2 regions of the Streptomyces sp. NPDC102437 genome follow, and region 2 is predicted to be linked to the other one. Evidence: riboswitches for the same ligand, from Rfam matches in the RefSeq annotation. Region 2 holds a riboswitch; the other holds the start of a gene.
The links. Region 2 has a riboswitch for glycine ahead of gcvP (aminomethyl-transferring glycine dehydrogenase). Riboswitches for the same ligand answer to the same signal wherever they lie in the genome.
Positions count from the first base shown of each region.

Region 1 (15,256 bases), on a different contig from region 2:
GGGCGTGAACAGTTCGTTGAGCACCGGGCAATTGTGCAGGTACTGCTCCCGGTGCTACGCGACACTACTCCTTCGTGCTGTCCTCCGGCGTATCGGGCGAGGCGGCGTCGCCGTCCCCCGCCGCGGTCTCGGCCACCGTGGGCTCGGCGGCTGCGGTCGCCTCGGGCTCGTCCGCCGCTGTCTCGTCAGCCGCCGACTTGCTCACGTCGACGATCTCGATCGCTTCGCGCGCAGCCGCCGTCACCGTCTCACCGGGCACCTGGTCGGGCGCGTTCTCCGGGTGATGGCAGGCCACCTGGTGCCCGGTCTTCAGCGCGGCCAGCGGCGGCTCCTGCGTCTTGCAGACCTCCGTCGCCTTCCAGCACCGGGTGTGGAAGCGGCAGCCGCTGGGCGGTGAGATCGGCGAGGGGACGTCGCCCTTGAGCAGGATCCGCTCGCTCTTGACCGAACGGCGCTTCGGGTCCGGGATCGGGACCGCCGAGAGCAGCGCCTTGGTGTACGGGTGCATCGGCGCCTTGTAGAGCGACTCGCGGTCGGCCAGCTCCACGATCTTGCCGAGATACATCACCGCGATCCGGTCCGAGACGTGCCGGACCACCGAGAGGTCATGGGCGATGATCACGTACGTGAGGCCCAGCTCGCTCTGGAGGTCGTCGAGCAGGTTCACCACCTGCGCCTGGATCGACACGTCAAGCGCCGACACCGGCTCGTCCGCCACGACCAGCTTGGGGTTGAGCGCCAGGGCGCGGGCGATCCCGATGCGCTGGCGCTGGCCGCCGGAGAACTCGTGCGGATAGCGGTTGTAGTGCTCGGGGTTCAGGCCCACGACCTCCAGCAGCCGCTGCACCTCCTTCTTGACGCCGCCCTCGGGCGTGACGCCCTGCAGCTTGAAGGGGGCGCCCACGATCGTGCCGATCGTGTGCCGCGGGTTCAGCGAGGAGTACGGGTCCTGGAAGATCATCTGCATGTCCCGGCGCATCGGGCGCATGCCGCCCACGCCGAGGTGCGTGATGTCCCTCCCCTCGAACTCGATCTTCCCCGCGGTGGGTTCGAGCAGCCGGGTGATCAGCCGGCCCATCGTCGACTTGCCGCAGCCTGACTCGCCGACGACGCCCAGGGTCTCGCCCGAGCGCACCTCGAAGTCGATCCCGTCGACGGCCTTCACGGCTCCGGCGTTGCGCTGCAGCATCCCCTTCTTGATGGGGAAGTGCTTCTGCAGCCCGGTCACCTTGAGCAGCACCTCGCGGGAGGCCGTGTCACCGGCCGCCGCGCCGCTCCCGGCCGACCTCTGCGCCGGAACGTCCACGCCCTTGTCCTCGCTCGTCACGGCCTTTTCCTCGCTCACAGCTTGGGCGCAATCTCTTCGGTCCAGATACGCTCCCGCTGCTCCGGCGACATGTGGCAGGCCGCCCAGTGCCGGCCGCCGACCTCCTGGAGCTCGGGCCGTACGGTGCGGGTGATGTCGTCCTTGGGCACGTCCGCGTACGGGCAGCGCGGGTTGAAGGCACAGCCCGACGGGATGTTGATGAGCGAGGGCGGGGAGCCCTTGACCGGGATGAGCCGGTCGGTCTGGTCGCGGTCGAGGCGCGGCATCGAACCCAGCAGGCCCCAGGTGTAGGGGTGCCGGGGCTCGTAGAACACCTTCTCGGCCGGTCCGCGCTCCACGCAGCGCCCGCCGTACATCACGAGGATGTCGTCGGCGAGCTCGGCCACCACGCCCAGGTCGTGGGTGATGATGATGACCGCGGAGCCGAACTCCTTCTGCAGGTCCCGGATCAGGTCGAGGATCTGCGCCTGGACGGTGACGTCCAGCGCGGTCGTCGGCTCGTCGGCGATCAGCAGTTCGGGGTTGTTGACCAGCGACATGGCGATCATCGCGCGCTGGCGCATACCGCCGGAGAACTCGTGCGGGTAGCTGTCGACGCGCTTGTCGGGCTGCGGGATGCCGACCCGGTCGAGCATCTCGACGGCCCGCTTGCGCGCGGTCTTCTTGTCGACGCTGTGGTGGACCCGGTAGGCCTCCACGATCTGCTTGCCGATCGTGTAGTACGGGTGCAGCGCGGACAGCGGGTCCTGGAAGATCATGGCCATGTCGCGGCCGCGCAGCTTGCGGACCTCGTCGGGGTCCGCGGACAGCAGTTCCTTGCCGTCCAGCCAGATCTCGCCGGAGACCTGGGCCTTGCGCTTGCCGTACTGGCCGGCGGTGTGCAGGCCCATGATGCCGAGCGAGGTGACCGACTTGCCGGAGCCGGACTCGCCGACGATACCGAGGGTCTTGCCCTTCTCCAGCTGGAAGTTGAGCCCGTCGACGGACTTGACCAGGCCGTCGTCGGTCGGGAAGTGCACCTTGAGGTCGCGCACTTCGAGGAAGGCGGTGGGAGCGGGCGAGCCGGCCGGGGAGGGCTCGCCCAGCGCGGCACCGCTCTTGTGCAGTTCGGTCATCCCAGCCTCACTCGCGGGTCGATGACGGCGTACATGATGTCGACGACGAGGTTGGCGACGGCAATCGCGAGAGCCGCGAACAGGGTGACGCCGAGAATCACCGGCAGGTCCTTGTTGCTGATCGCCTGGACCGCGGCGAGCCCGAGACCGGGCAGGTTGAACGTGGACTCGGTGAGGACGGCGCCACCGAGGAGCACGCCGATGTCGAGGCCGAAGACGGTGAGGATCGGCGTCATCGCGGACCGCAGGGCGTGCCGGGTGATGACGGTGCCCTCGCCCAGGCCCTTGGCGCGGGCGGTGCGGATGTAGTCCTCGCCGAGCACTTCGAGCATGGTGGCTCTGGTGAGGCGGGCGTACATCGCGGCGTTCAGGAAGGCGAGCACGATCCACGGCAGGATCAGCGTCTGGAACCAGATGCCGATGCCGTCGTCCGTGGAGAGGTTGTCGGCGATCTTCACCCAGCCGAAGTTGTGCACGAACAGGCCCATGGCGACCATGCCGGTGAAGAAGATCGGCAGCGAGACACCGGCGAGCGCGGTGGTCATCGCGGCGCGGTCCCAGATGCTGCCGCGCCGGAGCGCGGACACCACACCGGTGGCGACACCGCCGAGGAGCCACAGCACGCAGGCACCGGCGGCGAGCGCGCCGGTCACGGGCAGCGCGTCCTTCAGGGTGGTCCAGACGGGGACCTCCGTGCGGAAGGAGTAGCCGAAGCAGGGCGCCGCGCAGTGGGTGACATCGGCACCGTTCGCGTAGTCACGCCCCATCGGGATGCCCTTGACGAAGTCCCAGAACTGGACGAGGAGGGGGTCGTCGAGACCCAGTTTGATCCGGATGCCCTGGAGCTGCTCGACACCCGTGGCCTTGCCGGCGAAGAGGACTGCGACGTCCTGACCCGCCCACTTGGGCAGCATGAAGAAGATGGTGAACGTCGCGAGCAGTACGACGAGCACCATGATGACTACGGCGAACAGGCGCCGGATGAGATAAGCAAGCACTGTGTGCGGCCCGGCGGTGGCCGGGAACCCCTTGCGGGGGCTCCCGGCCACCGCCCCGGCCCTCACCTGCCCTTCGGACTGGCGGGTTTCGGCGGCGGTGGAACAGTCAACAGGGTTGACTGCGAATGCTGTTGACTACAGCGACTACTTGACGACGCCGAGCGAGACGTAGTCGTAACGGCCGTTGTAGGCGTCGGACATGTAGGCGTTCGTCAGACGGCTGCCGCGCCAGGTGATGTTCTTCTCGTAGATGAAGGGCATCCAGTCGGCCTGGTCGAGGATCCGCTTGTCGAGCTCCTTGTAGATCTCGCCGGCCTTGACCGGGTCGGTCTCCGCGATCGCCCGGTCGAAGATCTTGTCGATCTCCGGGTCTTCCAGCTGCGACTCGTTGTAGTTACCGGTGTCCGCGAGGAACCGACTGTCCCACAGCGGCTGGCCGAAGCCCTGGCCGGACGGGAAGTCCGGGCCCCAGCCGCTCATCGTCATGCCGTAGCCGCGCTTCTTCACGACGGACGGCGAGCCCGTGATGCTGGACGCCTCGGCGCCGTCGATCGGGTCGACCTCGATCTTGATGCCGACCTTGCCGAGCTGCTCCTGGAGCGCCTCGGCGGTGTCGACCTCGCCCGGGTTGTTGGTACGGGCGGTGAGCTTGGTGGAGAAGCCGGTCGCGTGACCGCACTGCTTCAGCTCGTCCTTGGCCTTGGCCACGTCCGGCTTGCCCTTGCGGGCGAGGACGCCGTACGGGTCGTAGTCGCTGTGGCCCTTGATGGAGGCCGGCAGGGTGCTGTTGGCGATCGCACCACCGGCGATCTCACCACCGCGGGTCTGCTGGAGACCGGCGAAGTCGGTGGCGTAGAAGACGGCCTTGCGGCAGTGGACGTCGTCCAGCGGCTTCGCGGTGTGGACGAGCGCGACGTAGCGGACGAAGGACGTCTGCATGTTGTCGACGCTGTCCTTGTGCTTCTGGACGGCGGTGACGCGGCCGGACTGGGTCATGCCGGTGCCGTTGAGGTCGACGTCGTAGTCGCCCTCCATCAGCTTCTTGTCGTTCTCCTCCAGGTTGGCGGAGATCGTCACGGTGACCTTGTCCGGGAGCGCGGCGCGGATCGGGTCGGAGGCCTTCTGCCACTTGTCGTTGCGGACGAGCACGATGCTCTTGCCCGGCTTGTACTCCTCGAACTTGTACGGGCCGGAGGAGAACGGGCGCTGGGTGTACTTCGCGCCGGTGTCCTTGTCCGCCTTCACGGGCGAGCCGGACGGCATGGCGAGGAACTGCTCGAAGTCACCGTTGGGCTTGGGCAGCTTGAAGACGATGGTGTTGTCGTCGGGCGTCTCGATCGCCTTGAGGCCGTCCGCGGACTTGTCCTTGTAGGGGCCCTTGTACTCGCCCTTGGGGTCCAGCGTCTGCATCAGGTACTGCGGGCCACCGGTGATGGTGTCCGTCGCCCAGATGCGCTCGATGCCGTACTTGACGTCCTTGGAGGTCAGCTTGGAGCCGTCCTCCCAGGTCAGGCCGTCCCGCAGCTTGTACGTGTAGGTCTTGCCGCCGTCCGAGATCTCACCGGGCCCGGTGGCCAGGTCACCGACCAGCTTGGTGGAGGCCGCGCCCGGCTTGGTGTCGTAGGAGACCAGCTGGCGGGTGTAGAAGCGCATGAAGTCCCAGGCCATGCCGTAGTAGGCACGCTGGGGGTCGGCGGAGTCGAGGTCCTGCTTGCCGACCATCTTCAGCGTTCCACCCTTTTTGGTGGACGGGTTGGCGACCTTGTTGAACGCCGCGTTGAAGCCGGCGCCCTTCGAGCTGCCGCCGCCTTCGCTGTCGCCGCCGCCGCACGCCGTGGTGGTCATCAGCGCCGCGACCACGAGGGCCGCACCAGCGGTGAGCCGTCGTTTCGAGGTAACTGTGGACATTTTCTCGTAACCTCCGAGATCGCGGTCCCAGGCCGTTGCTTGCCGGAGAACCATGGGAAGAGCCACCTGACGATGCGGCAGGGGCAAGTCGTGGGCTATCGGGTCCCCTTGGGGTCCAGGGCGTCGCGCAGCCCGTCCCCGAAGAGGTTGAAGGCCAGCACGGTGATGAAGATCGTCACGCCGGGGAAGACCATGAACATCGGGTCGTGCTCGTACGTCTCCAGGGCGTCCCGCAGCATTCCGCCCCAGGAGGCCGTCGGCGGCCGGACACCCGCGCCGAGGAAGCTGAGGGCCGCCTCGGTGAGGATGTTGGTGGGGATCATCAGCGTCGCGTAGACGGTGATCGGCGCCACCAGGTTGGGCAGCAGCTCGCGGAAGAGGATGTGCGTCCGCCCGCCGCCGAGGCTGCGCGCCGCCTCCACGTACTCGCGCTCGCGCAGCGAGAGGGTCTGCCCGCGGACGATACGTCCGACGTACGGCCAGCCGAAGAAGCCGATGACGGCGACCAGTACGGCGATGCGGACGCCGCTGCCGGTGAGGCCGAGCAGATCGTCGGGGAGGACCGAGACCAGGGAGATGATGAAGAGGAGCTGCGGGAAGGAGAGCAGCACGTCCATGACGCGGCTGATCACCGCGTCCACCCAGCCACCGAAGTATCCGGCGATGATCCCGAAGAGGGTGCCGAGGGCGACGGCGACCAGGGCCGCCAGGAAGGCCACGAGCAGCGAGATCCGGGCGCCGTAGACGATCCGGCTGAAGACGTCGCGTCCCTTGTTCGGCTCGACGCCGAACAAGTAGTCGCCGCTCACGCCGCCGAGGCTGCCCGTGGGCAGATTGGTCAGCGGGTCGAGCTTGTCCTGGTGGAAATCGTTCGGCGGGTGCCCGAGCAGGCTCACGATCAGCGGCGCGAAGATCGCCACCACGACCAGGACGAGGACAACGATGCCACCCGTCAGAGCGACCTTGTCCTGCTTCAGGCGGTTCCAGGCGATCTGCTTGAGAGACCGTCCCTCGACCTTCTTCACTCCGGAGTCGACTGCGGGACCGTCGGCCGCGACAGGATCCGCTTCCTTGGTCGGCTCGTGCAGTGGTGCCGTCATCGTGGCAAGGACCCCTCTCAACCGGCGGTGGCCGGGCCGAACTGGCCGCTGTGGCGGCGCGATCAGTCAGTCGTACGCAGAGGCGGCAAGACGCCCTTGCTGCGGGAGTCTTCATTGCCGTTACGACTGGTAGCCATACCGACAGGCGAATGGATGCCTAACCGTGATGCGCTCTGGGGTGTTCCGTTATCCGGACGGATGTGAACGCCCGCCGAACACAGGTCAGTTGATACGGAAGGGGGCATGCGAGCAGATTAGCGTCGCATTCACCACCAGGCATGCCGAGCAAGGAAATCTCGGACATGGGCGGCCGGATGAGGCATCGGGCGGATGAACTCACGTACACATCCGTGGAGTTGACGCCTTACGTTCGCGTTACGGAAATCCGGACGAAATCCGGACCGTACGCGGGCATTCCGGACGCCGGGGACGGAGCGGCCCCGGACGGGTCAGTACGCGCCCTGCGGCGGGTAGCCGTAGCCCGCGACGGGGGCCGCCGGGGCGTGCGCCTCGCGGTCGTAGAACGGGCGGGCGTTGGCGCGCAGCCACATCGCCACCGGGTCGTACTCGTCGGACATCGCGACGGTGGAGACGGGCAGCCCCTCCGGGACGGCGGAGACCGACTGCTGCATCATCGCGCGCGCGGCGTCCACCGAGGGCGGGCTCGTGTCATAGAGATCGAGGCCGATGGTGAGGTACGGGACGCCGAGCGCGGGCTGCACCCAGGCGCGGCGCAGCGAGCGGATCGCCGGGGTGTGGTGGGCGTTCTGCGTGAGCAGGGCGTAGAACTGCGGGATCTCGATGGCCGGCTCGGTGAGCCGGAGCGGGCCCGCGGGCATCCGGTCGAGGCCGGTGGCGATCCGGCGCAGGTCCAGCCAGGGGATGCCCACGCCGCCGCCCGGGGCGTGCGGATTGAGCCAGATACCCCAGCGGTCGGGGAAGAGCGCGCGAGCGATGTCCCGGCCGCCGACCAGCTCGTGGGCGCGGTTCCAGCCGCTCACCGAGAGCTCCTGGGCGGAGGTCACACAGGGGGCGTAGCCGAGGCCGTCGACCTCCATGTTTCCGTACTGGGCGTCGGGCGAGCCCGCCTGGCCCTGCCAGAGGAGCATCCAGATCCGGCCGTTCGCGAGGGCCTGCAGCAGCGCCTCGTACGCGTCGTAGCGCCCGGGCGTCACTTGGCGCAGCATGTGCTCGACCTGCCCGGCCGCCGCGGTGCCTGACGCACTCACCTGGTCCCGCCCCTCTTCGATCCACTGTGTCGGCCCGCCGCCCCGGGCACACGGGTGCGGCATGATGCCGAGACACCAGCCATGAAACCAGCTTATGCGCCGGTCCTGACACCGACTTGACGCCATGGGTCGAAACGGTGTTCCGCGGACCGGCCCGGGACGCTCCCGTCCGGGACGCCCCTATACGGCCGCTCGCTGATAGAACGGGCGGATCCGCTCCCGCATCCAGTCGCCGACCGGGTCCTGGGCCACATCGAGCAGTACGAGATTGACCGGCCAGGGAACCTCGACCCGGCCCAGAGCGCGGCTGAGGGCGTCCATCGGGGCGTTGCGCCCGGCGCCCTCCCAGGTGGAGAACTCGACGCCGATGAAGAGGACCGGGTCGCCGCCCTCGATGCTGGCCAGCGTCCGGCGCGCGGAGAGCACTACGCCGCTCTCCTCGAACTCACCGGCCGCCGCGGCGAGGAAGTCGACCGGCTCCTCCTTCCAGTCCGGCTCGTACAGCCGGACCCTGCCGCCGCTTGCCGGACCGTCCAGCGGGGTGCGCCCGGCCCGGCAGAGCTCGGCCACGGCGGGCGGCGGCAGCGGCATCCCGACCGCGCCGCCCGGGTTCACGGCCAGGCCGAGCTGCGGGGGCAGTCCGCGGGCGAAGTCGCGGGCGGGCGCGACGGTGAAGGACATGTTGGTACCGACGCAGGCGAGGAACTGCTGCTCGGAGCTGAAGACGGGGACGTACGCGGCGCCCTCGATCTCCACCGTCGGCAGGTCCAGGGCCGCCGAGTCGGGTCCCCCGCCCTTGGGCAGCGGCACCCAGACCTGGCTGCGGCCGAGCACCTCGACGAGCCGCCCGCCCGCCTCCGGGATGCCCACGGAGGCCATCAGCACTTCTTCGAGCTCATTGGCCGGCCATCCGCCCTGCGGATGGGACTGGACCTGTGCCGGAACGTCCACTGCTTCCCCTTCTCGCCCAAGCTTTCCGGCAGAAGGTTAACGCCCGGCCCCGCCGCCGCCCCGGCCCCGAGGCGCCGGCCACCGGCCACCGGCCTCAGAGGCTGTCGGGCCGCCCGTCCGTGAACGCGATCCGGCCGAGCCGTCCCGCCGCCTCCCGGTCCAGCAGCACCGCCGAGGCGCAGCCGGGCGGCAGCAGGCCCGTCTCGGTCGCCCGCAGCAGCCTGCCCACCGCTCTGCGGTGCCGGGCGAAGGCGTACCCCGATACGCCGCGTCCGCGCTCGCGCTGGCCCTCCCTGGCGGTCTGCGGCGTCACGTCGAGCAGGACGAGGTGCAGGCCCCGGCCCCGGCGCCGGGCGTCACGGGCCAGCCAGCCGCGCACCCACGACTGGGTCCCGCAGTCGTGGACGACGGCGGACTCCCCGGAACGCAGCACCCGCCACAGCCCCCAGTAGTGGGCGACGCGGACGAGCGGGCGGTAGAGGGCGTACGGGAGTAAGCGGGGCATGACCCGGGCCCAGCGGTCACGGGTGTCCTGGGAGTCGATGGCGTGCGCGGTCGTCACTGCCCGCCGGATGAGCGTCGACTTGCCGCTGCCGGGCAGCCCGGAGACCACCACCACGTCCCCCGCCGCGAAACGCAGGCCGCGCGGACTGCGCCCGGACCGCTCCCGCAGATCCCGCACCACGGGCGCGTGCGCGCCCGTCGCGGCCCTCGCCGGGGCCTCCGCCTGTGCGGGCATCGCGCCGTGCGCGACCCCCGCGGTCGTCGCGTACCGCTGCAACGTCATCGCCCTCCCCCTGTCGGCTCACCCCACGTATGCCCCTGAAGTGTAAAGAAAAGGTAATGCGATACAACCGCCCCACGCCGCTGATTTCCCACAGGGGACCGGGGCCCCACTCCGGGCCGATGCGTGCGATGATGACCCGGCCAACTGCATAAAGGCCGCTTGAATCCACGCGGGAGAGTTCCGGTCACTTCCCGTGCCGGGCGCCGAAGGAGCAAGTTCCTCCCTTGAATCTCTCAGGCCCCGTACCGCGTGGATGAGGCAGATCTGAAAAGCGGGCCGCTTCGCGGCTCCACCCAAGGTGCAAGCCGAACCCCTCCAGGGGCTCTCGGCGAACCTCTCAGGTTCCGATGACAGATGGGGAGGGATCGTCCTCGTCGTCATGCCCTGGGAGTCATATCCATGAGCACCGCCCCCCGCCTCACCGCCCTCGATGCCCTGCACCGTTCGCTGGGCGCGACCATGACCGACTTCGCGGGCTGGGACATGCCGCTGCGGTACGCCAGTGAGCGCGACGAGCACAACGCGGTGCGTACGAAGGCCGGCCTCTTCGACCTGTCGCACATGGGCGAGATCACTGTCACCGGCCCCGCGGCCGCGGCCTTCCTGAACTTCGCGCTGGTCGGCAACATCGGCACCGTCGCCGTGGGCCGGGCCCGCTACACGATGATCTGCGCCGAGGACGGCGGCATCCTGGACGACCTGATCGTGTACCGGCTGGGAGAGGCCGAGTACATGGTGGTCGCGAACGCGGGCAACGCCCAGATCGTGCTGGACGCGCTGACGGCGCGCGCCGAGGGCTTCGACGCCGAGGTGCGCGACGACCGCGACGCGTACGCGCTGCTCGCCGTCCAGGGTCCGGAGTCCCCCGCCATCCTGGCCTCCGTCACCGACGCCGACCTGGACGGTCTGAAGTACTACGCAGGTCTGCCCGGCACGGTCGCCGGTGTCCCCGCGCTGATCGCCCGCACCGGCTACACCGGCGAGGACGGCTTCGAGCTGTTCGTCGCCCCCGCCCACGCCGAGCAGCTGTGGAAGGCGCTGACCGAGGCGGGCGCCTCCCGCGGCCTGATCCCGTGCGGGCTCTCCTGCCGCGACACGCTGCGCCTGGAGGCGGGCATGCCGCTGTACGGGCACGAGCTGACCACGGAGCTCACCCCGTTCGACGCCGGTCTCGGCCGGGTCGTGAAGTTCGAGAAGGAGGGCGACTTCGTCGGCCGCAAGGCCCTCGAAGCCGCCGCCGAGCGCGCCGAGACCGCCCCGCCGCGCAAGCTGGTCGGGCTGGTCGCCGAGGGCCGCCGGGTACCGCGCGCCGGTTTTTCCGTGGTCGCCGACGGCCAGGTCATCGGCGAGGTCACCTCGGGCGCTCCCTCGCCCACCCTGGGCAAGCCGATCGCCATGGCGTACGTCGACGCGGCGCACGCCACGCCCGGCGCCGAGGGCGTCGCAGTGGACATCCGGGGCAGCCACGAGCCGTACGAGGTCGTGGCGCTGCCGTTCTACAAGCGCCAGAAGTGACGTCGGCGCTCCCGCAGAAGTGACGCAGTCGCGTCTCACACCGTAAGACCACCGTTCATCAGCACTCCCCCGCGTACAGGAGAATTCAGGTCATGAGCAACCCCCAGCAGCTGCGTTACAGCAAGGAGCACGAGTGGCTGTCGGCCGTCGAGGACGGTGTGGCCACGATCGGTATCACCGAGTACGCGGCCAACGCGCTCGGCGATGTCGTCTACGCCCAGCTCCCCGCGGTCGGTGACACGGTGACCGCGGGCGAGACCTGCGGTGAGCTGGAGTCGACCAAGTCGGTCAGCGACCTGTACTCCCCGGTGACCGGCGAGGTCACCGCGGCGAACCAGGACGTCGTGGACGACCCGTCGCTGGTGAATTCCGCTCCCTTCGAAGGCGGCTGGCTGTTCAAGGTGCGCGTCGCGGAGGAGCCGGAGGACCTGCTCTCCGCCGACGAGTACACCGAGTTCTCCGGCAACTAAAGACCCAAAGGGACCACCTGATGTCGCTTCTCAACTCCTCCCTCCACGAGCTGGACCCGGACGTCGCCGCCGCTGTCGACGCCGAGCTCCACCGTCAGCAGTCCACCCTCGAAATGATCGCCTCGGAGAACTTCGCTCCGGTCGCGGTCATGGAGGCCCAGGGCTCCGTCCTCACCAACAAGTACGCCGAGGGCTACCCCGGCCGCCGCTACTACGGCGGTTGCGAGCACGTCGACGTCGTCGAGCAGATCGCCATCGACCGCATCAAGGCGCTGTTCGGCGCCGAGGCCGCGAACGTCCAGCCGCACTCCGGTGCGCAGGCCAACGCCGCCGCGATGTTCGCGCTGCTCAAGCCGGGCGACACGATCATGGGCCTAAACCTGGCCCACGGCGGTCACCTGACGCACGGCATGAAGATCAACTTCTCCGGCAAGCTCTACAACGTGGTCCCGTACCACGTCGACGAGACCGGCGTCGTGGACATGGCCGAGGTCGAGCGTCTGGCCAAGGAGTCCAAGCCGAAGCTGATCGTCGCCGGCTGGTCCGCGTACCCGCGCCAGCTGGACTTCGCCGCCTTCCGCCGCATCGCGGACGAGGTCGGCGCGTACCTGATGGTCGACATGGCGCACTTCGCCGGTCTGGTGGCCGCGGGGCTGCACCCCAACCCGGTGCCGCACGCCCACGTCGTCACGACCACCACGCACAAGACCCTCGGCGGTCCGCGCGGTGGCGTCATCCTGTCGACGCAGGAGCTCGCCAAGAAGATCAACTCCGCGGTCTTCCCCGGCCAGCAGGGCGGCCCGCTGGAGCACGTGATCGCGGCCAAGGCGGTCTCGTTCAAGGTCGCGGCGACCGAGGAGTTCAAGGAGCGCCAGCAGCGCACCCTGGACGGCGCCCGGATCCTCGCCGAGCGCCTGGTCCAGCCGGACGTCACCGAGGTCGGTGTCTCCGTGCTGTCCGGCGGTACGGACGTCCACCTGGTCCTCGTGGACCTGCGCAACTCCGAGCTGGACGGCCAGCAGGCCGAGGACCGGCTCCACGAGCTGGGCATCACGGTCAACCGGAACGCCATCCCGAACGACCCGCGGCCGCCGATGGTCACCTCGGGTCTGCGGATCGGTACGCCGGCCCTGGCGACCCGCGGTTTCCAGGCCGAGGACTTCACCGAGGTCGCGGAGATCATCGCCGCAGCCCTCAAGCCGTCCTACGACGCGGACGCCCTGAAGGCCCGCGTCGTCGCGCTGGCCGAGAAGTTCCCGCTGTACCCCGGCCTGAAGTAGTCCGGACAAGTTCTCGTAACACGTTGGGGCGGGGCACCGCGCACACTGAACTGTGAGCGCGGTGCCCCGTCCCATGCCCCGCCCCCGGGCCGCCCGGCCCGCACCGCACCACCGGCAGACGACGATGTCTACCAACCCCTGAGGAGTCACCGTGGCCATCTCGGTCTTCGACCTGTTCTCGATCGGCATCGGCCCGTCCAGCTCCCATACGGTCGGCCCGATGCGCGCCGCCCGGATGTTCGCGCGCCGGCTGAAGAACGAGGGCCTGATCGCCCACACCGCCTCGATACGCGCCGAGCTGTACGGATCCCTCGGAGCGACGGGTCACGGCCACGGCACCCCCAAGGCCGTCCTGCTCGGCCTGGAGGGCGAGTCGCCGCGCACCGTCGACGTGGAGTCCGCCGACGAGCGGGTCGAGCAGATCCGCACCACCGGCCGGATCAACCTCCTCGGCATGCACGAGATCGACTTCGACTTCGACGAGCAGCTGATCCTGCACCGCCGCAAGGCCCTCCCGTACCACGCGAACGGCATGACGGTCCTCGCTTTCGACCGCGAGGGCGAGCTGCTGCTGGAGAAGACGTACTACTCGGTCGGCGGCGGCTTCGTCGTGGACGAGGACGCGGTCGGCGAGGACCGGATCGTGCTGGACGACACCGTTCTCAAGCACCCCTTCCGCACCGGCGACGAGCTGCTGCGCCTCGCCCACGACACCGGGCTGTCCATCTCCTCGCTGATGCTGGAGAACGAGCGGGCCTGGCGCACCGAGGACGAGATCCGCTCGGGCCTGCTGGACATCTGGCGCGTCATGCAGGCCTGTGTCTCGCGCGGCATGTCCCGCGAGGGCATCCTGCCCGGCGGCCTCAAGGTCCGCCGCCGCGCCGCGAACACAGCCCGCCAGCTGCGGGCCGAGGGCGACCCGCAGGCCCACGCGATGGAGTGGATCACCCTCTACGCGATGGCGGTCAATGAGGAGAACGCGGCGGGCGGCCGGGTCGTCACCGCCCCCACCAACGGCGCCGCGGGCATCATCCCGGCCGTCCTGCACTACTACATGAACTTCGCGGCCGGCGGCGCCACCGAGGCCGAGAAGGAGGACAGCGTCGTCCGCTTCCTCCTCGCGGCCGGGGCCATCGGCATGCTCTTCAAGGAGAACGCCTCCATCTCCGGCGCCGAGGTCGGCTGCCAGGGCGAGGTCGGCTCCGCCTGCTCCATGGCCGCGGGCGCCCTCGCCGAGGTCCTGGGCGGCACCCCCGAACAGGTCGAGAACGCAGCCGAGATCGGCATGGAACACAACCTGGGCCTGACCTGCGACCCGGTCGGCGGTCTCGTCCAGATCCCGTGCATCGAGCGCAACGGCATGGCGGCGGTCAAGGCGGTCACGGCGGCGAAGATGGCGCTGCGCGGCGACGGCAGCCACAAGGTCTCCCTCGACAAGGTCATCAAGACCATGAAGGAGACGGGCGCGGACATGAGCGTGAAGTACAAGGAGACGGCGCGCGGCGGGCTCGCGGTGAACATCATCGAGTGCTGAGCGGGTAGACCCCCGGTCTCCGGGACGGAGCCCAGCGGTCCGTGCGGTGGAGCCGGGAGGCTTCGCCCGTCGGGCGGCGTCAGGTGTGCGGGTAGAGTAGCCCGCTGCTCGCTCGCGGGCGTCGCAGGTGACGCCCCGGCCTCCTGTGCCTCGCCGCACGCCCCGCACGACAGGTTTCCCGCTCTTGCCCTCCTCCGTACCGTCCCCGGCCGCGCGCCTGCGCCGCTTCCGCCCTTCCTGGCCGTCCCCGAAGGGGTTCCGCACCGAGCTGCTGGCCGGCCTCGTGGTCGGGCTGGCGCTGATCCCCGAGGCGATCTCCTTCTCGGTGATCGTCGGGGTGGATCCGGCGATCGGGCTGTTCACCTCGTTCACCATGGCGGTGGTCATCTCCGTCGTCGGCGGACGCCCCGCGATGATCTCCGCCGCCACCGGCGCGGTCGCCCTGGTGCTCGCACCCCTCAACCGTCAGCACGGGTTCGGTTACCTGGTCGCCGCGGTCATCCTGGGCGGTGTGTTCCAGATGGCCCTGGGTGCGCTGGGCGTCGCGAAGCTGCTGCGGTTCGTGCCGCGCAGTGTGATGGTCGGCTTCGTCAACTCCCTCGCCATCCTGGTCTTCATGGCCCAGATCCCCGAGCTGCACGACGTGCCCTGGGCGGTCTACCCGCTGATCGCCGGCGGCCTCCTGCTGCTGGTGCTCTTCCCCAGGGTGACCAGGGCGGTCCCGGCGCCGCTGGTCACCGTCGTCGCCCTCACGGTCATCACCGTCGCCGCCCAGATCGCCGTCCCGACCGTGGGCGACCGGGGCGAGCTGCCCTCCGCGCTGCCGGTGCCCGGCCTGCCCGATGTGCCGTTCACGGTGGACACCCTGACGACCGTGGCGCCCTACGCGCTCGCCATGGCGCTGGTGGGGCTGATGGAGTCCCTGATGACCGCCAAGCTGGTCGACGACATCACCGACACCCGCTCCAGCAAGACCCGCGAGTCCATCGGCCAGGGCATCGCCAACATCGTCACCGGCTTCTTCGGCGGCATGGGCGGCTGC
Region 1 covers NZ_JBIWKI010000020.1:25,042-40,297, forward strand. The annotation lists gene ACIRJP_RS24695 (trimeric intracellular cation channel family protein) at 1-24, opposite strand, end outside; gene ACIRJP_RS24700 (dipeptide ABC transporter ATP-binding protein) at 65-1,306, opposite strand; gene ACIRJP_RS24705 (ABC transporter ATP-binding protein) at 1,342-2,442, opposite strand; gene ACIRJP_RS24710 (ABC transporter permease) at 2,439-3,440, opposite strand; gene ACIRJP_RS24715 (ABC transporter substrate-binding protein) at 3,585-5,348, opposite strand; gene ACIRJP_RS24720 (ABC transporter permease) at 5,444-6,448, opposite strand; gene ACIRJP_RS24725 (enhanced serine sensitivity protein SseB C-terminal domain-containing protein) at 6,898-7,677, opposite strand; gene ACIRJP_RS24730 (enhanced serine sensitivity protein SseB) at 7,858-8,628, opposite strand; gene ACIRJP_RS24735 (AAA family ATPase) at 8,723-9,415, opposite strand; glycine riboswitch at 9,576-9,673, shown strand; gene gcvT (glycine cleavage system aminomethyltransferase GcvT) at 9,815-10,930, shown strand; gene gcvH (glycine cleavage system protein GcvH) at 11,023-11,400, shown strand; gene glyA (serine hydroxymethyltransferase) at 11,421-12,680, shown strand; gene ACIRJP_RS24755 (L-serine ammonia-lyase) at 12,832-14,214, shown strand; gene ACIRJP_RS24760 (SulP family inorganic anion transporter) at 14,399-15,256, shown strand, end outside.
Region 1: it holds a riboswitch for glycine, as region 2 does, so the genes downstream of both, gcvT (glycine cleavage system aminomethyltransferase GcvT) here and gcvP (aminomethyl-transferring glycine dehydrogenase) in region 2, are expected to answer to the same signal.

Region 2 (15,256 bases):
TGGGTGACGACCTCGCCGTCCGGCTGCCCTGGGCAACGGAGTCGGCGGACGAGCTGCTGCGCAAGGAGTACGACTGGCTGCCCGGTCTCGCCCCGCGCCTTCCCCTTCCGGTCCCCGTCCCACAGCGCATCGGTAAGCCCTCGGCACGCTTTCCGCGGCCCTGGATCGTCACCACCTGGGTGCCCGGGACGCCCGCCGACCGCGCCCCCGCCACACGCGTCGCGGAATCGGCCGACGCCCTGGCCGCCTTTCTGACGGCCCTTCACAGACCCGCCCCCGACGGCGCTCCGGCCGGCCGTGGCCGCGGAGGGCCGCTGGCCGATCACACCGAAGGGTTCACCCAGCAACTCGCCTCGGCCACCGAGCAGGGACTGATCCCTGACCCGGACGCCGTCCGCGCGGTCTGGGAAGACGCCGTCGCCGCTCCCGACTGGTCAGGCCCGGCGCTATGGCTCCACGGCGACCTGCACCCCGCCAACGTCCTTACCGAGGACGGGACTTTCTGCGGCGTGATCGACTTCGGCGACCTCTTCGCGGGCGACCCGGCGTGCGATCTCGCCGCCGCTTGGCTCCTGCTGCCGGACGGCGCGGTAGACCGCTTCCATGACGCCTACCGACCGGCCGCGGACCCCGCGACCCTGCGCCGCGCCCGCGGCTGGGCGGTGGTGAAAGCCCTCGTCTGCATCCTCATCGGGGAGGCAGGCGTCCACGGCCGCCCCGGCGGCAAACCCACCTGGGGCCCGCCCGGACACGCCTCGCTGAGACGCCTCATCGCGACGGCCCGTCACTGATCACACCTCGCGCGCCGGGATGACGTCTCCGGATCCATGAGAGAGGGAACGCAGTGAGCACGACGACGGATCTGGCCCTGGCCTACAACCCGGCCTTCCTGGGCTTCGGGTCCTGCTCGAGGTCTTCGCGCTCTTCTGCTTCGGACTGTGGGGCCGGCGCCGGGTGCCCTGCCGACTGCGGTACCCGGCGACGGTCGCGATACCGCTGGCGGTGGCCATTGTGTGGGGCGATTTCGCCACCGCAGGCGACGAAGCCCGCTCGGGCGGGACGACGTTCACCAGACCCGGTCGTACGCAGCGATGTGGTACAGGACCAGGACGGCCAGGAACCAGCGGGCGGTTCCCCGCAGGCCGGCATGGCGCAAGGCCGGTTGCTCCGCCACTGACCCGGCGCGGCAAGCTGTGCCTCGTACCCGCGGCGGCCAAAAATGCGTTGGCCGGTCGCCGCCGGGCTGCGACGATGCCCCTGTTTCTCAAGTGGAGGGCATTTGTTCGTGTTCGAGTGTGCGGGGTGCGGCGCCACGCTGACCGCACCGCTGTCCGAGGTCGCCCTGCCGGCCCACGCACATCAGAAGTACGGGAACGGGAATCAGCTCCCCGTCCTCATGGAGCCGGGCACGTTCGCCGTGGACCCCGAGCCCTGGGGACCGCCGTGGCGGAAGTGGGAGGAGATCGACCCGGACGAGGCCGAGGCCCGCGGCATCCACGCACCGGTCCACGCACTGTCCGACGGGCCGGCCGGCACGGTCGTCATCGCCCCCGGGGACATCCGCAACACCGTGCTGATCCCGGAGATGGCCGGTGGGTACTGCTGCGGCCTCGACGGGTCCGACGGCCCCAACATGGCCTGCGAGGCGTGCGGCCTGCCCGTGGCCAGCAGGATCGACGACTGCTCGCTCTGGCAGGCGGTGTGGCTCGTCCCGGACGCCGTACGCCGCCTTCCCGTCGACGGCACCGCCATCGCACCGCTCTCCTGGGCGGAGCTGATGGCGGAGGGGACGGGCACGCCCCCGTACGAGCCGCTCACCGGCTGGGGCCGGCCGCTGGGATCCGGCCACCGGTGGTCCTGGAGCCCGCAGTGGGAGGTGGCGGCCGGCCGGGCACTCGCTCACCTGCTCGCTGCCTCGGGAGGCCACCCCGTGATCGTCCCGGACGGCCTGATCACAGAGGTGTTCCAGCGCGCCCTCGACGCCGTGCTGCCCGCTGGCCCGCCCGCGCGGCACGCCGTCCTGGCCGGACCGGAGCTGCCTGCTCCTGACGCGGAAGCCGACATTCTCCTCGTGCCGGTGCATCCGCAGACGGGGAAGCCCTGGACCCCGGCCGGCCCGGCCGCCTCCGCGTACCCGGTGCCGCTGCCGTTCGGGATGTGGCTGTGGCTGGTCCACCCCGAGCCGGACCTGCCCGTCCCCACATCGGGAGTCATGCCCGACGGCGTCCTCGACGTGGACCCGCCCCTGCCGCGCCCCGACCACCTGTTCTGGGCCGACGCGGCAGCGTTCCAGCACACCCTGGTCCGGCTGCCGGCCGTCCGCAGTCCCTGGCTGCGCGAGATCGCGGGAGACCTCCCGCGGTCCATGCGCGGCCTCATCTTCTGAGGGCTGTCCCGGCCAGGGAGTGGCGACGAGGTCAGGGGGTGGCCACGAGGGCGAGGTCGCCGAGTCGCGTGGCGGGCCACGGCCTGCGTCCCCCTGCCCGCAGCCCGCCTCGCGTGCGCCCTCCCGATCGGCGGGCGCCAAAAGGAGACCAGCAGGAACGTGGCCGGCGCCGCCGTGAGAGATCCACATCGGCGAGGTAGTGCGCTGCGGCGGGGACGGCCCAGCTCCGCAGAGGTCCAATGACGCGGAATTGGCCTTGGCGTACGGCTCCGCACCGTACGTATGGTCGCGGCATGAGGATTCGAATCGTCGACACGTTCACCGACCGCCCCTTCACCGGCAATCCGGCGGGAGTCCTGGTCCTGGATTCCGACACCTTCGCCGACGACGATCGCCTCCAGCGGATCGCCATGGAAGTGAACCTCTCCGAGACCGCCTTCGCCCATCCGCTGCCTCCGGGCGGCGAGGCCGACTGGGCGCTTCGCTGGTTCACCCCGACCACGGAGGTCGACATGTGCGGGCACGCCACCCTCGCCACCGCGCACGTCCTGCACACCACCGGGACGGCGAGCGGCACGGTGCGCTTCGCGGCCCGGTGCGGGATCCTCACCGCGACCGCCCGCCCGGACGGCGCGATCACCCTCGACTTCCCCACATCCCCGTTGACCCCCGAGGCCACCCCGGCCGGGCTGGCCGCCGCCCTGGGCGCGGAACCGCTCTCCGTCCACGACACCGGCCCGCACATCGGCGACCTGCTCGTCGAACTGTCCGACGAGGCGACCGTGCGAGGGCTGACTCCCGACATCGCCAGGCTGGCCGACGTGTCCCGGCGGGGCGTCATCGTCACAGCAGCCGCGCAGGACCCGGCCCGTGGCTACGACTTCGTCTCGCGCGGCTTCTTCCCGCGCGTCGGGATCGACGAGGACCCCGTGACCGGCAGCGCCCACACCGCCCTGGCACCCTTCTGGTCGGCCCGCCTCAGCCGTGACGAACTGACCGGCCTACAGGCCTCCGCGCGTTCCGGCCTCGTACGGACCGCTTTGCGCGGCGACCGTACTCTGCTGACGGGCGACGCCGTGACGGTCATCGACGGCGAACTGCTCGCATCGCTCTGACCCTCGGACGAGGGTGCGAGGCCCCGAGGACCGCTCCACCACTCCCCCGCATCCTCCCCTGCACGCGTCCCGTACCCCACAACCCTCACGGCCTTCACGGCGTGGGCAACCAGCCCACCTTCCCCGCCAGCAGCGCGTATCCGACGAACGCCCCGATATCCAGCAGCGCGTGCGCCGCGACCAGCGGCCCGACCCGCCCCCAACGCCGGTACAGCAGTACGAAGACGACGCCCATCACCATGTTCCCGATGAAGCCGCCGACCCCCTGATACAGGTGGTACGAGCCGCGCAGCACCGAACTGGCGACCAGCGCCGCCATCGGCGTCCATCCCAACTGCCCCAGTCTGCGCAACAGATACCCGACGACGATCACTTCCTCCACGACGGAGTTCTGGATCGCGGACAGGACCAGGACCGGGAACTTCCACCACACGTCGGGCAGTGACTCCGGGACCACGGTCAGATTGAATCCGGCGGCCCTGGCCACCAGGTAGAAGGCGAGGCCGGCGCTTCCGATCCCCGCCGCGACCATCGTGCCGCGTCCCAGGTCCGGCCACGGCCTGGTGCGGTCGAAACCGATGGCCCGCAGGCCGGTGCCCTCCCTGATCAGCAGATGCGCGACCAGGGCGACGGGCACCAGGGCCGTCGTGATACCGAAGAGTTGCCAGGCGAGATCCAGCCATGGACGTCCCGGAGCATACGAGCTGTTGAGCGTCGCCGCCTGATCCTTCAAACCCCCTGGTTTCGTCAGCGAACCGACAAAACTGATCAGGGCAGACACCGCACTGGCGCCCAATGAGAGAGCCAGCACGAGGACCGTTTCGGACCGCAGGATCCGTCGCGAAAAAGCCTCCCGGGGGAAAGAATCAGCCATAAGCCCCGCCTCCACCTGTACACCTGCCTTGAGTTGTGCATTCACGCCCCATCCTGCTCCCCCTCCGGCTAGGGTCTCGAATGCAGGTACGAAGATCATGCGCGACAGGCCGGGGGACAAGCACCATTGCCGATGGTGTGGTCCCCCTTTTCCTTGTTCATCCTCAAGGAGGGGCACCACCGACATGGGACGTCACAGCTTGCCCGATGACTACGCGGGAGACGGAAGCGGGGACGGATCGCCACCACGCCGTCGCCGTACCGTTGCGATCGCCACCACGCTCGTCCTCGCGGTGGTGGCGGGCACGGCCGTAGCGGCGCAGAGCGGCCTGTTGTCGTTCTCGAAAAGCTGCGAGGACTCCGCCGTACGTCTGTCCATGATGGCCTCCCCGGACATCGCCCCCGCCGTTCGCGCCATCGCCGACAAGGCGCGCAAGGACGAGGTGCGTTCCGACGGTCGGTGTCTGTACGTGACGGTGGTCGCCCGCGACTCCTACAAGGTCGCCGACGCCCTCTCCGACGGCACCCATACCCCGGACTTCCAGATCTGGCTGCCCGACTCCGACCTCTGGCCCGACCGGGCCAAGGGTTCCGGTGACGGCGTCCCGGTCACAGCGGGCGACTCCATCACGTCCTCCCCCGTGACCCTGGCCATGGTTCCGTCCGCGGCCAAGAGCCTCGGCTGGCCGAAGAAGACGTACTCCTGGGCGGAGTTGACGGCCGCCGCCATGGAATCGGACAAAGTGCGCCTCGGCTCGGCCGACCCCGCACGCAGCGCCACCGGTCTGCTGGCGCTCACCAGCATCGGTGCGTCCTCCGAGAAGCAGGGCGGAGACAGCGACACCAGGGTCGCGGCGACCGCCAAGCTGCTCGCGCAGCGCATGTCGGACAGTGACACCCAAGTACTGGAGACCCTGGCGCAGGGCGACTCGGGCGCCGAACAGGGCAACCCGGAACGCAACCAGGCGGTGCTCCTCTCCGAGCAGGCGGCGTTCACCCACAACGCGGAGTCGACCGGCGGCGGAAAGCTCGATCTCTTCTACCCCAAGGACGGCACACCGCTGCTCAACTACCCCTACACGACGGTCGACGAGACCACTATGAGCACGGCCGAGAGCCGGGCCGCGCTGCGATTTCGAACTCTGCTGGACGAGCCCGCCTCACAGGCCACGCTGGAGAGGCACGGCTTCAGGAACGTCGACGGCACCGCGGGCGAGTCGGTGGTCGCTCCGGCCGGCGGCAAGAAGCCTCAGCCCTACGCCACCGCGGCCGCCGCCGCACCGACCGCCGAGGAGCTCCAGCAGACCCTCGGCATGTGGACGATCACTGTCCAGAGCGCCCGGCTGACCACGGTCGTCGACGCCTCGGGGTCCATGGCCACGACCGTCCCGGGACGTAACCAGTCCCGGATGGATGTCACCAAGGCGTCACTGATCCAGGCCCTCAACCAGTTCACTCCGAACGACGAGATCGGGCTCTGGGAGTTCGCCACCAGGCTCGACGGCGACAAGGACTACCGCAAACTGGTCCCGGCCACCAGGCTGGGCGATCCGGCGAAGGGCGGCGGCACCCACCGCGAGAAGCTCTCCGCGGCCTTCGCGGCGCTGCAACCCGTACCGGATGGCGCGACCGGTCTCTACGACACCATGCTCGCCGCCTACAAGGACGCCCAGGCGACCTATGTGAAGGGCAAGTTCAACGCGGTCGTGATCCTCACCGACGGCTCGAACCAGGACAGCGTCTCCATCTCCCGCAGTGCACTGATCGCGGAACTGAGGCGGATCGCCGATCCGGAGCGTCCGGTGCCGCTGCTCGCCATCGCGGTCGGTCCCGAGGCCGACCGCGATGAGGTGAACGAGATAGCGAAGGTGACCGGCGGCGGTGGCTACCAGGTCATCGACCCGGCCGAGATCCAGACGGTGATCCTGCAGGCCATCATGACGGCTGGCCAGAGCGGTCACGCCGGCCAGGACTAGCGCCTGTCCGACCCTGATCCGCCGGACAGGCCCTGACCCCGGACACGGCCGGTCCTGACCGCGGGGAGCCGGGCCACGGCATCCGCGGTGCCCGGGTCAGGGCTTTGGAGCACCCATCGGCCAGCTGTGCACGGGCTCCCCGCTGTGCATCAGCTCGGCGTACCGCCGGGTCGTCGCGGCCAGCGCCGCCTGCCGGTCGAGCCCGCCCTCCCGTGCCCGGTGGTAGGTGTCCGCCTGCCAGGACGCCCCGTTCACCCGTCGTTTGCAGCGCTCCTCGATGACACCGAGGTAGCGGTCGCGGTCAGCGGGCTCGATGTTCCAGGCATCGAGCCCCGCCGCGGCCAGCGGCAGCAGCTCGTCCCGTACCAGCTTGACGGCGGGCACCCGGGTGAGCCCACCCGCACGGCCGGGACGCGGCCAGGTCAGCTCCGCGTCGATGCCCAGGCGGCACGCCGTGTCGAAGTTCTCCTCCGCCGCGGCGAACGGCAGCCGCGTCCACACCGGACGAGGCTCCTCGGCGAGCGCCCGCACGAGCCCGTAGTACAGGGCCGCGTTGGCGATCAGATCGGTGACCGTGGGGCCGGCGGGCAGGACCCGGTTCTCCACCCGCAGATGGGGTACGCCGTCGGCCAGCCCGTACACGGGCCGGTTCCAGCGGTAGACCGTGCCGTTGTGGAGCACCAGTTCCTGCAACCGCGGCACCCGGCCCTCGTCCAGGACCCGCAGCGGCTCCTCCTCGTCGCAGATCGGGAGCAGCGGCGGAAAGTAGCGCAGGTTCTCTTCGAAGAGCTCGTACGCCGAGCCGATCCACCGTTCACCGAACCAGGTCCTGGGCCGCACTCCCTGGTTCTGGAGTTCGGGCGGTCTGGTGTCGGTGGCCTGCTGGAAGAGCGGCGGCCGCGACTCCCGCCACAGCTCCCTGCCGAACAGGAACGGCGAGTTGGCGCCCAGGGCGATCTGGACCCCGGCGACGGCCTGGGCGGCGTTCCACACGGCCGCGAATCGCGCCGGTGTCACCTGCAGGTGGAGCTGGACCGAGGTGCAGGCGGCCTCCGGGGTGATCGAGGCGGAGGTGGACACCAATCGCTCCACGCCCTGGATATCGAGGGAGAAATCCTCGCCCCGGGCGGCCACGATTTGATCGTTGAGCAGTGTGTAGCGGTCCGCGTCCGAGAGGTTCGCCGCGACGAGGTCCTCGCGGCGCAGGGTGGGCAGAATACCGATCATCATGATCCCGGCGTCGACCTCGCCCGCCTTCCGGTGGGCATATCCGAGCCCGGTCCTGAGCTCTTCGGCCAACTGGTCGAAAACCTGCCCGTCCAGGCGGTGCGGGACTATGTTCACCTCCAAATTGAACATCCCGAGTTCCATCTGGAAATCACGGCTCGCGATGCGTGGGAGGACCTCCCCATTCATCATCTGCGGCATGCCGTCGGCGCCCGCGAGATTCAGCTCGATCTCCACACCCATGAGGTTGCGCGGCCGGTCGAACCTCCGCTCCGCCAACAGCCGCTCCAGCCCCTCCAGGCACTGGTGGAGCTTCCTCCGGTACCCCTGCCGATCGGACAGGTCAAAGGCGCCCGCCACGACCTTCTCCCCCATCGGAGCGTCCCTCCCTCAAGTGGGCGGCCCGCGGCCCAGGCCGCTCGCGTCACGATCGATAATGCCCAGGCCGGGTGATCCATAACGCCCCCGCGAACGCCGTGGACCCAGTAATCTGAGTGCGCCCGCCCGAGGCACATTCCATGGGCATGGTGCAGCACCGGTTTCCCCGCCCGGCGCACGGTGAATACACGGTCGCGATTCAGCCGTCCGCACCCGGGGAAAAATCCCAGGCGGTGGCTGCGCCGCTGACACAGAATCAGCAGATTCTCCGCATAATAAAGTCTCGATACCGCCTTGTCGGCAATACCTGCGACGGCTAGTGGAATCACCGCGTGAACACGTGTCGTATAAACTCCGCGGACGAGGCAGAGAGTTGACGCACCGGCCCAGTCCGGCCTCCTCTGGCCCCGCATGCCGACAGCGCCGTCTGCACCCACCCACGCACCACCGTGTCTCCGAAGTGAGAGGCGACCCACTATGCCGCTGCATGTTCCCCCGGCTCCCGCGCCCGCTCTGCGCAGCGTTCTCGCGGCACTCGGTTCACCCACCGCAGTCCGCGAGGCCCGCACCCCAGCCCTCCGGTCCGCCGAGGGACCGCTGAGCCCCGAACTCCCGCTCCCCGTCCATGTACTGGACCGGATCGGGCCGGGCGGGCTCGCTCCCGCCACCAGGCTCGCCGGGTGGCGGTTCCTGATCCGCGGCTCGGAGCAGCCCGTCGCCGCGGCGGACACCATGCTCACTCCGGACGGCTGGACCTTCTCGCACTTCTTCGAGGGGCCCTACATCGCCTCGACCGAACTCGCCCTGCGCCAGGCAGAGACGGTGACCAGTCACTACCAGCCACGGCTGCTGTCCATCCCGGAGCTCTACATGCTCGCCCTGTGGCTGCACGGCGACGCCGAGGCCGACGCCGCCGGCGGGGCGCTCGCCCCCGCCGATCTCCTGGTTCCGCTGGCTCCCGCCCCGCCGGGCATCGCGGCCCATCGCCCGCACCGGGTCGCCGATCTGCTGCGCGTGATGACGCTGCGCATCACCCCCGGCCCCGGCCCCCTGCTCGGATCACCGGCCTGAGGACCGGACCCCGTACGAGAGCGCTGTGCCCCGCCACCGTCCCCCGGTGGCGGGGCACAGCGCTGAGGGGGCGCACTTCGGTGCCCGACCGGACTAGCCCGGTCCGACCACCCCGAACCACCCGAAGTGACAGTGCAGTTGCGGTGAACCGTCCGCGTGGGTGACGCGTCCTTCGAGTAAGGACAAGTGCTGCTGCGAAATCCCTGCGGAATGACGCCCGTGGGGCAACACTGGGACCGGACCGATCGATACGGGGGGCGGCCATGAACACCTCATCCAGCCGCAGGACATTCACTACAACGCAGCGAAAGAACCCAGCCATGTGCCAGCACCAGCCACCATGCCCGACCGCCGATTCAGCCGACCGGGAAGCCGCCCGCCTGACGGCCCACCACCCGGAGCAGGGCTGGAGCCTGCTGTGCAACGGAGTCCTGCTCTTCGAGGACACCGGTGAGCTGCTCCCCGACGGTCAGATCATCGCTCCGCACCGGCCCCTGGGGACCGACCGGGTGATGAAGGCCGCCTGACCGCGGCCGGTACGAGCTGGGGCCGGCCCGGAGAATTCTCCGAACCGGCCCCGCCGCATGCGCGCGTCACTCCCGCGCGCTCATGACTCAGTTGTCGTACTCGTCCAGCGGCGGGCAGGAGCAGACGAGGTTGCGGTCGCCGAAGGCGCCGTCGATCCGGCGCACCGGCGGCCAGTACTTGTCGGCGGCCGAGACGCCGGCCGGGAAGACCGCCACCTCACGGCTGTACCCGTGCTTCCATTCCCCGCCCAGCATCGCCGCGGTGTGCGGAGCGTTGTGCAGCGGGTTGTCGTCCGCACTCCACTCGCCGCAGGCCACTTTCTCGACCTCGCCGCGAATGGCGATCATCGTGTCGCAGAACCGGTCGAGCTCCGCGAGGTTCTCGCTCTCGGTCGGCTCGATCATCAGTGTCCCGGCGACCGGGAACGACATGGTCGGCGAGTGGAAGCCGTAGTCGATCAGACGCTTGGCGATGTCGTCGACGCTGACACCGGTGGCCTTGGAGATCGGCCGCAGGTCCACGATGCACTCGTGCGCGACCAGACCGGCCGGGCCGTTGTACAGGATCGGGTAGTGCGGCTCCAGACGCTTGGCGATGTAGTTGGCCGCGAGCACGGCGACCTGCGTGGCCCGCTTCAGGCCCTCTCCGCCCATCAGCCGTACGTACGCCCAGGAAATGGGCAGGATACCGGCCGAGCCCCACGGAGCGGCCGAGATCGGGCCGACCCCGGCCTCGGGGCCCGCGGCGGGCTGCAGCGGGTGGTTCGGCAGGTACGGCGCGAGGTGCGCGCGCACCCCGACCGGGCCGACGCCGGGGCCGCCGCCGCCGTGCGGGATGCAGAAGGTCTTGTGCAGGTTCAGGTGCGAGACGTCGCCGCCGAAGCGGCCCGGCTTCGCGAGGCCCACCAGCGCGTTGAGGTTGGCGCCGTCGACGTACACCTGACCGCCGGCGTCGTGCACCTCGGCACAGATGTCGGCGACGTGCTCCTCGAACACACCGTGCGTCGACGGGTACGTGATCATGAGTACGGCGAGCTCGTCGCGGTGCTTCTCGATCTTGGCGCGGAGGTCATCGACGTCCACCTCGCCGTCGTCGGCGGTCTTCACCACGACGACCTTCATACCGGCCATGACAGCGCTGGCCGCGTTGGTGCCGTGCGCGGAGGACGGGATGAGGCAGACGGTGCGCTGGTCGTCACCGTTGGCCCGGTGGTACGCGCGTACGGCCAGCAGGCCCGCGAACTCGCCCTGCGATCCCGCGTTCGGCTGGATGGAGACCGCGTCGTAGCCGGTGACCTCGGCGAGGCGCTCCTCCAGCTCGCGGATGAGGGTGAGGAAGCCCTGCGCCTGCTCGGCCGGTGCGAAGGGGTGCAGCGCGCCGAATTCGGGCCAGGTGATCGGCTCCATCTCGGTGGTCGCGTTCAGCTTCATGGTGCAGGAGCCGAGCGGGATCATGCCGCGGTCCAGCGCGTAGTCCCGGTCGGCGAGCTTGCGCAGGTAGCGCAGCATCGCGGTCTCGGAGCGGTGCTGGTGGAAGACCGGGTGGGTGAGGATCTCGTCGGTGCGCAGCAGCGCCTCGGGCAGCGTGTCGGCGACGGTGGCGTCCAGCGCCTCGATGTCCCCGTCGGCGCCGAAGGCCGCCCAGACGGCGGCGATCTGCGTACGTGTGGTGGTCTCGTCGCAGGCGAGGGAGACCAGGTCGGCGTCCACGAGCCGCAGGTTGACCCCGCGCTCACGCGCGGCGGCGACGGTCTCCGCCGCCTTGCCCGGGACGCGCACGGTGAGGGTGTCGAAGAAGGCGCCGGTCACGACGTCGACCCCGGCGGCGCGCAGGCCCTCGGCCAGGATCGTCGCGTAGCGGTGGGTGCGCCGGGCGATCGTCCGCAGCCCGTCCGGGCCGTGGTACACCGCGTACATTCCGGCCATGACTGCGAGCAGCACCTGGGCGGTACAGATGTTGCTGGTGGCCTTCTCGCGGCGGATGTGCTGCTCGCGGGTCTGCAGGGCCAGCCGGTACGCCTTGTTGCCGTCCGCGTCGACGGAGACACCGACGAGGCGGCCCGGAAGGCTGCGGGCGAACTTCTCGCGCACGGCCATGAATCCTGCGTGCGGTCCGCCGAAGCCCATCGGCACACCGAAGCGCTGGGTGGTGCCGACCGCGATGTCCGCGCCCAGGTCGCCGGGCGAGTTGAGCAGGGTCAGGGCGAGCAGGTCGGCGGCGACCGTGACGATCGCGCCCAGCTCGTGGGCCTGATCGATGACGGGCTTGATGTCCCGGACCGCTCCGGAGGCGCCCGGGTACTGCACCAGCACGCCGAAGACACCGCGCTCGGCGAGCTCCGCCGGGATGCCCTCGGACAGGTCGGCGACGACGACCTCGACGCCGGTCGGCTCGGCACGGGTCTCTATGACCGCGACCGTCTGCGGCAGGGCGTCGGCGTCGACCAGGAAGACGCCGCCCTTCACCTTGCCGACGCGCCGGGAGAGCGCCATGGCCTCGGCGGCCGCGGTGCCCTCGTCGAGCAGCGAGGCGCCGGAGGTGGGCAGCCCGGTCAGCTCGGCGACCATGGTCTGGAAGTTGAGCAGCGCCTCCAGGCGGCCCTGCGAGATCTCCGGCTGGTACGGCGTGTAGGCCGTGTACCAGGCGGGGTTCTCCATGACGTTGCGCAGGATCACCGGCGGGGTGAAGGTGCCGTGGTAGCCGAGCCCGATCATCGGCGCCAGCACCTGGTTGCGGTCCGCGAGCTCGCGCAGCTCGGCGAGGACCTCGGCCTCGGTGCGAGCGGAAGGCAGTGCGAGCGCCTCGGCGCTCTTGATGACATCGGGCACCGCGGCGGCGGTGAGTTCGTCCAGCGAGCCGTAACCGACCTGGGCGAGCATCTTCGACTGCGCCTCGTCATCGGGACCGATGTGGCGCTGCTCGAACGGAATGCCCTGCTCCAGCTGGGAGAGCGGAGTGCGACGGGGGGTCATGGTGGAGGCCTCCTGGTCTGTCACGACCTGCGAGGGGCACCACGGCGCGGGTGCCCGAACGGCCTCCCCCTCTGTCATCTCAACCTGAGAGCTTCACCGGCGCGCCTTGCGGCGTACCGGCTTTCACCGTCGGTGAGGAAGGGAATCGCACCGGCACTCGGCCGCACGAAACCCGCCCTGCTTTCCAGAGTGACCTCGTCCGTGCGGTACGGGGGCCTGAGAGATTCCGGGGAGGATTTGCTCCTTCGGCGCCTTCGGATCAACTCCGGAGGACTCTCCCGCACGGGGTCAGCAGCCGTCACCAGCCTACCAGCGGGGTTCGTGGCTGATTTCTCGAGTGGCCAACCACCCGGATCTGCCTTTTTGTGGTGCTTGTGGAGTAGCCGCGACCAGTGGGAGGGACCGTGCAGAGCGACATCGATCCGCGCCGCCTGATCGGCCGCAAGGCGTTCGACCGCAAGGGCACCAAGATCGGGACCGTGGACGAGGTGTATCTCGACGACGCGACCGGTGTGCCCGAGTGGGCGGCCGTACGTACCGGACTCTTCAGCCGGGACGCGTTCGTCCCGCTGGAACCCAGCGAATTCGTGGAGGACACGCTCCGCATCCCCTTCGACCGTGTGCTCATCAAGGACGCACCGGACTTCGGTGTCGGCCGTCATCTCTCGCCGGAACAGGAGCTCCAGCTCTACCGGCACTACGGGCTGGACTCCCCACCCGAGGAGATCGGTCCGGACAGGGACTTCGGCAGACTGGCCGGCCAGGACGAGTAGTCCACCGGGTCCCTCACCAGCGGCAGCGGATCGGCGGGCCGGAGTTCCGGGTCGTCGATCCGGAACGTACGTACCCGGCCGGGCGCCGACCCGGGCTCCTCGAACCGCACCGTAACCCGGCCGACGCCACTGCCCTGCACCCAGCCGTGTCCGTACGTCCCGTGGTGCACGTCGTGTCCGGCGGGCCAGCGCCGGGCTGCGCGCTGCTCGGCGGTCTCCGGGGCCTGCGCCCGGGGATCGCCCGGCGGCTCGCCCCCGTCGTCCCCCGCCGGTGCCGTCCCCTCCGCCGATTCCTCGGCCGATTGACCCGCGGCTTCCTCGGCCGCGATCCGCTCACCGGCGGCCTGGGCGAAGAGATCCTCCTGGGTGTAGTCGGCGAGCCCCGTCACGCCCACTCCCAGGAGCCGGACGCCTCCGGTGGTGTCAACGGCCTCCAGGAGCCGTGCGGCGGCCTCACGGACCACCGTGGGGTCGTCCGTGGGCCCACGGAGCGTCTCGGACCGCGTGAGCGTCGAGAAGTCGTACCGTCGCACCTTCAGCACCACCGTGCGCCCGGACCGCCCCGCGCCCCGCAAGCGCTGGACGCACCGGTCGGCCAGTCGCTCGACCTCCGTCCTGATCCGCACCCGGTCGTGGAGGTCGGCATCGAAGGTGTCCTCGACGGACACCGATTTGGCGTCCCGCTCCGCGACCACCGGCCGGTCGTCGTACCCCAACGCCATGCGGTGCAGCGAACCGCCGTGCGCCTTCCCCAGCAGGCGTACGAGCTCGTCCTCGCCCGCCTCGACCAGGTCGTCGACCGTCGTCATCCCCGCACGGCGCAGATGATCCGCCGTCGCCGGCCCGACCCCGGGGAGGATCCGCACCGACATGGGTGCGAGCAGCGCCCGCTCCGTGCCCGGCTCTATGAGCAGCAGGCCGTCCGGCTTCGCCTCCTCCGAAGCGATCTTGGCCAGCATCTTGGAACCGGCGAGCCCGACCGACCCGGTGAGCCCGGTGACCGCCTTGATGGCCGTACGCAGCTGCTCACCGATCTCCCGCGCCGAAGCCGCGTCGTCGGCCGCTCCCCCGGCCTCCAGGTCCACGAAGGCCTCGTCCAGGCTGAGCGGCTCCACCAGCGGCGAGAGCCGGGCGAGCAGCTCCATCACCTGGTCGCTCACGGTCCTGTACAGCTGGAAGCGGGGCACCAGATAGGCCGCGTTGGGCGCCAGCCGCCGCGCCTGTGCCGTGGGCATCGCCGAGTGCACCCCGAAGCGACGGGCCTCGTACGACGCGGTGGCGACGACTCCGCGCGGCCCGAGCCCGCCCACCACGACCGGCTTGCCGCGCAGGCTGGGCTTGGCCGCCTGCTCGGCGGAGGCGTAGAAGGCATCCATGTCCAGATGCAGGATGGTGGGCGCGGCTCTCACATCAATCGATGCTGCCCTACGGCACTGACAATCGCCGCGCCCGGACCGCGGGCCGCGTCAGCCGGCGCGGTTGCGCCGCCGCGCGAGCTCGTCGGTGGGGTTGTTCCCGATGAGGGTCTCGCCGGTGTCCACCCGCTCGCCGTGCAGCTGCGAGAGCGCGGCGTCGACGTCCTGCCACACCACACCGACCGCGATCCCGAAGACCCCCTGGCCACCCTGGAGCAGGCTGACGACCTCGTCGGGCGAGGAGCACTCGTAGACCGTCGCCCCGTCGCTCATCAGCGTCATCCGCTCAAGGTCCTGGAAACCGCGGGCCCGCAGATGCTGCACCGTCGTGCGGATGTTCTGGAGTGCCACACCGGTGTCCAGGAAGCGCTTGACGATCTTCAGCAGGACGACGTCCCGGAAGCTGTAGAGCCGCTGTGTGCCGGACCCGTACGCCGGACGCACGCTCGGCTCCACCAGCCCCGTGCGCGCCCAGTAGTCGAGCTGCCGGTAGGTGATCCCGGCCGCCGCGCAGGCGGTCGGCCCGCGGTAACCGATGTCGT
Region 2 covers NZ_JBIWKI010000033.1:8,138-23,393, reverse strand. The annotation lists gene ACIRJP_RS31685 (aminoglycoside phosphotransferase family protein) at 1-791, shown strand, start outside; gene ACIRJP_RS31680 (hypothetical protein) at 1,280-2,386, shown strand; gene ACIRJP_RS31675 (PhzF family phenazine biosynthesis protein) at 2,680-3,501, shown strand; gene ACIRJP_RS31670 (CPBP family intramembrane glutamic endopeptidase) at 3,596-4,375, opposite strand; gene ACIRJP_RS31665 (substrate-binding and VWA domain-containing protein) at 4,560-6,350, shown strand; gene ACIRJP_RS31660 (glutamate-cysteine ligase family protein) at 6,447-7,952, opposite strand; gene ACIRJP_RS31655 (hypothetical protein) at 8,433-9,026, shown strand; gene ACIRJP_RS31650 (DUF5999 family protein) at 9,347-9,553, shown strand; gene gcvP (aminomethyl-transferring glycine dehydrogenase) at 9,641-12,526, opposite strand; glycine riboswitch at 12,721-12,817, opposite strand; gene ACIRJP_RS31640 (PRC-barrel domain-containing protein) at 12,931-13,299, shown strand; gene ACIRJP_RS31635 (DNA polymerase IV) at 13,224-14,708, opposite strand; gene ACIRJP_RS31630 (MerR family transcriptional regulator) at 14,766-15,256, opposite strand, start outside.